Regions from separate parts of the Roseburia sp. AM51-8 genome, predicted to be linked through region 1. Evidence: predicted binding sites of a transcription regulator. Region 1 holds the regulator's gene; the other holds the start of a gene.

Region 1 (2,204 bases):
CGGCTCGGCGCAAATGTTACGATTGGTTATTACGATCAGGAACAACAGGTTTTGGATGATGACAAAACACTCTTTGAAGAAATGAGCGATGCCTATCCAAACTTAAACAATACAAAGATTCGCAATGTGCTTGCGGCATTCATGTTTTTAGGGGATGACTGCTACAAGAGGATCGGCGATCTGAGCGGTGGAGAGCGTGGACGTATCTCCCTTGCCAAACTCATGTTGTCCGGTGCCAACTTTTTGATCTTAGATGAGCCGACTAACCATTTGGATATGGAGTCCAAGGAGATCCTGGAAAATGCCATCAATGCCTATGAGGGAACGGTGCTTTATGTGTCACATGACCGTTATTTTGTCAACCAGACTGCAGACAAGATTTTAGAACTTGAAAACCATCAGTTCAGCGTATATCTGGGGAATTATGATTATTTCATCCAAAAGAAAACAGAGCGTATGGCACAGGAAAAAGCAGTACAAGACGCAAAGCGTGGTGATACAGAATCGATTTCCGGACAATCTGAAGGAAAGACGGATTGGAAGCAGCAAAAGAAGATCCAGAGCGAAAAGCGCAAGGTAGAAAATCGTCTGGCAGAGGTGGAAGACCGCATTGCCGCCTGCGAAGAAGACCTGCGTCAGATCGAGGAAGAATTTGCCAAGGACGATGTGGCGACAAATTCGGCAAAGCTTAATGAATTATCACAAAAACAGGAAAAGTTACAGGAAGAATTGGATGCCCTCTATGAAAGTTGGGAAGAATTGTCGGAGACACTGACAAATGATTTCGCATAGGATAGGCGGATTCTGTTAAAAATTTGACATATATATTTAAAATATTTATAATTTTTATATAAATATGATATACATGTCATCATTGACAGTGGAAGTAGGGGGAATTTAACGTGGAAAAGGAAATATCCCAGGCAGTCATTCGTCGTATGCCAAGATATTACAGATATTTAGGAGAATTGCTTGATGCAGGAGTGGAGCGCATTTCGTCCAACGAACTCAGCAGTTGTATGCATGTGACGGCATCCCAGATCCGGCAGGATCTCAACAATTTTGGTGGTTTCGGTCAGCAGGGCTATGGCTATAATGTTCAGTACTTATATGATGAAATCGGCAAGATCCTAGGATTGAATGAGACACACAATGTGATCGTGATCGGTATCGGTAACTTGGGGCAGGCAATCGCCAATTATGTTAAGTTTGAAAAATTAGGTTTCAAGATCGTCGGTCTGTTTGATGTCAATCCGGCATTGAAGGGGAAAGAGGTAAGAGATATCCCAATCCGTATGTTGGAGGAATTACCAGAATTTGTAAAGACAACACGTGTGGATATTGCGGCACTGACCCTGCCAAAGCAGAATGCAGAAGCGACCGCGGCACAGTTATCTTCCCTGGGCGTACATGCCATCTGGAATTTTGCCCATGTCGATCTGGATGATGTGGAGGATATGGTCGTAGAGAATGTGCATCTGTCCGATAGTCTGATGCAGCTTTCTTACAATATTGCCAACCACAAAAAATAGTTTTCAAAAGAAGGTGAGCGTATGGAACGACAGGCGTTTACAGAAGCACTGGCGAAAACAAAAATACCCATTCTGGTCTTGGACCAGAAATGGCACCGGCTTTTTGCCTTAGATGGCAAGCCCAAAGAGGTGCAGGAACTGGAAAGCCAGTTGAAGGAGATCTTGGAGCGGCAGGGACGCCTGACGCAGGAGTTAAAGGATTTAAAGAAGGTCAAGTCATCCCTTATGCAGAATATCGTAGAGCATATGGACGCAGAGGAGGACAAGGAGACGCACAGCCGGCAGATGGACGAGAACAAACGGCTGATCGAGGAAGTCAAGGAAAAGATCGCAGCCAACGAGGATGCCCTTTTGGAGATCCCAAAGGAGATACAGACCTGCAATGACGCGCTGATGATGGAGACCATGACCTTTTGTTATGATCGTCTGCGCACCAATTGCAAAGAAGCCGAGGAGATTGCGGAATGGATCAAAAAGGTCCGGGTAGAATTAAAAAAGAACATCATCCGCAAACAGAATCGGGAGATCAACAATAAAGAAATCTATGCATATATGCATGATATATTTGGAAAAGATATCATCAATCTTTTTGATGTGCAAAATGATGATGTGGATCTGATCACAGGAGAGGATCGCCCGTCCGGTGATACGACCCAGGACAAACAGTTATCA
Region 2 (2,204 bases), 570 kb from region 1:
TCCATTGCGGTCATAAAGTCCACTGATCTGCGGCTGCGTCCAGAGTGCCACTGCCTTGCCTTCTTCATCTGCTTCCACGCGAAGCGGTGCCTGCAGGGTAAATAATTCCACCCCTTCCTCAATGGCTCCACGCACCTCTACCGGTGATGCTGTCATGTCTTTTTCCTGACGTCTGTAAATGATGCTTACCTTTTCCGCATTGGCACGAATAGCTGTTCTCGCACAGTCCATGGCAACATTTCCACCACCGATAACGGCTACCTTTAGTCCGCTAAAGTCTAAGCGCTTTTCCAGTCCCACGTCGCGCAGCAGATTGACTGCTGAGATAACGTTCAGGCTGTCTGCTCCTTCAATGTCAAAATTCTTGTCAGTCTGTGCACCGATGGAAATATAAACGGCATCGTATTCCTTTTCCAGATCTTCCATTGAAATATCACGTCCGATCTGTGTATTTAGGCGCACTTCCACACCGGTCTTTAATATGTAATCAATATCCTGCGCCAGACGTTTTCTCGGGAAACGATAATTTGGAATACCATAGCGAAGCATTCCTCCAAGTGCCGGTTTCTCCTCAAATACCACAGTCTGATGTCCCATCAGTTGCAGGAAATAAGCTGTCGTAAGTCCACTTGGTCCGCCACCGATGATGGCGATGCGCTTCCCTGTAGGCTCTGCCTTTGGCGGTACCGGAATGGAATCCTGATCTGCAAAATCTACGGCAGACCGTTTGAGTCCGCGAATATTGACAGAAGAATCCAGCATGTTTCTACGGCATCTCTGCTCGCAAGGATGCTCACAGATCAATGCACACGCCACCGGAAACGGATTATCCTTTCGGATCAGACGCACAGCATCCTCATATCTGCCCGCTCCGGTAAGAGCGATATAGCCCGGAATGTCTACATGTGCCGGGCACTGGTCGATACATGGGATCGGCTGTTCAAAACTACCGCTGCATCTGTGATGCTTTACATGCGAAATGTAGTCCTCCTGCAAGCCGTCCAAGCCCACAAGCACCATACGTGCCGCCTCAAATCCGATTGCACAGTCTGCTGACAACTCGATATTCTTTGCTGTCTTTTCGATCAGAGCCAGTGTATTCTCTGTCGCCCGATTGTTCAGGACATCCTCCAACAGATCCTCCAATTTTCCCAAGCCGTCCCGGCATGGCACACACTTTCCGCAACTCTGCGCATGGCATACTTTTAACATGGCAAGCTGCATCTCCACCAGACAAACTCCCGGTGGGCTGGCGATGATTCGCTGCTTAAATTCCTTGGCAAGTGTCAAGGTCGTAGACGATGCACGATCATCTGTCATAACCGTTAATCTACTCAATGTAAAATCCCCCTTTACTTTTTCTTCGCCTTTTCAGAACTACCCCTTTATTCTAAAAAGACCTTTCATACTTATGTAATTTTTATTATACAGGTGGGGAAAAACGATAGCAAGAATTGATAATTTTTTCACGTTGTTTTTGAGAAAAAGAATATGACAAAAAACCGCTGCAAGCCTTGATTTTACAAGGTTTTGCAACGGTTTTTTAATGTTTTCAAGAAATGAGACACGGGGGATTCGAACCCCCGACAACCTGATTAAAAGTCAGGTGCTCTACCAACTGAGCTAGTATCCCATGTTATAAAAGATAGCTGGGCTAGCAGGATTCGAACCTGCGAATGCTGGAATCAAAATCCAGTGCCTTACCGCTTGGCGATAGCCAACAACTTCATAATGTTGCTCTATCGCAACAAAGGTGGATAAAGGGATTCGAACCCTTGGCCTCCAGAGCCACAATCTGGCGCGCTAACCAACTGCGCTATACCCACCATATTGAGATGAGTAAGACAAGGTCTTACTTAAAAATATTACTACCTCCTGCATAATGACAAGAAATAGTAACATCAAATGTGCTCGAAGGGATTCGAACCCCCGACCCACGGCTTAGAAGGCCGTTGCTCTATCCAACTGAGCTACGAACACATAAATAAAAGAGCGGGTGATGGGAATCGAACCCACGTATTCAGCTTGGAAGGCTGATGTTCTACCATTGAACTACACCCGCATACAAGTCGGGGTGACAGGATTCGAACCTGCGACCCCCTGGTCCCAAACCAGGTGCTCTAGCCAAACTGAGCCACACCCCGATGTATTACCGCGTCGTCTCTCCGTGACGCAAGTAATATTATATGGCAGAGTCAGATAAA

What was found. Region 1 encodes Rex, which represses fermentation and respiration genes when NADH is low (regulators of the CRP and FNR family bind a similar motif). Its sites were predicted from a motif close to ATTGTTAANTANTTAACAAT; they were not measured.
Region 2: DW996_RS00235 (NAD(P)-binding protein) is a predicted target of Rex. The motif match lies at 1,454-1,473, and genes of this name have one in related genera.

Annotation. Positions count from the first base shown of each region.
Region 1 is NZ_QUEY01000001.1:602,355-604,558, reverse strand. Features, by position in the region: gene DW996_RS03045 (ABC transporter ATP-binding protein) at 1-792, shown strand, start outside; gene DW996_RS03040 (redox-sensing transcriptional repressor Rex) at 903-1,532, shown strand; gene DW996_RS03035 (hypothetical protein) at 1,554-2,204, shown strand, end outside.
Region 2 is NZ_QUEY01000001.1:30,473-32,676, reverse strand. Features, by position in the region: gene DW996_RS00235 (NAD(P)-binding protein) at 1-1,338, opposite strand, end outside; tRNA gene DW996_RS00230 (tRNA-Lys) at 1,561-1,633, opposite strand; tRNA gene DW996_RS00225 (tRNA-Gln) at 1,650-1,721, opposite strand; tRNA gene DW996_RS00220 (tRNA-His) at 1,753-1,826, opposite strand; tRNA gene DW996_RS00215 (tRNA-Arg) at 1,907-1,980, opposite strand; tRNA gene DW996_RS00210 (tRNA-Gly) at 1,992-2,062, opposite strand; tRNA gene DW996_RS00205 (tRNA-Pro) at 2,070-2,144, opposite strand.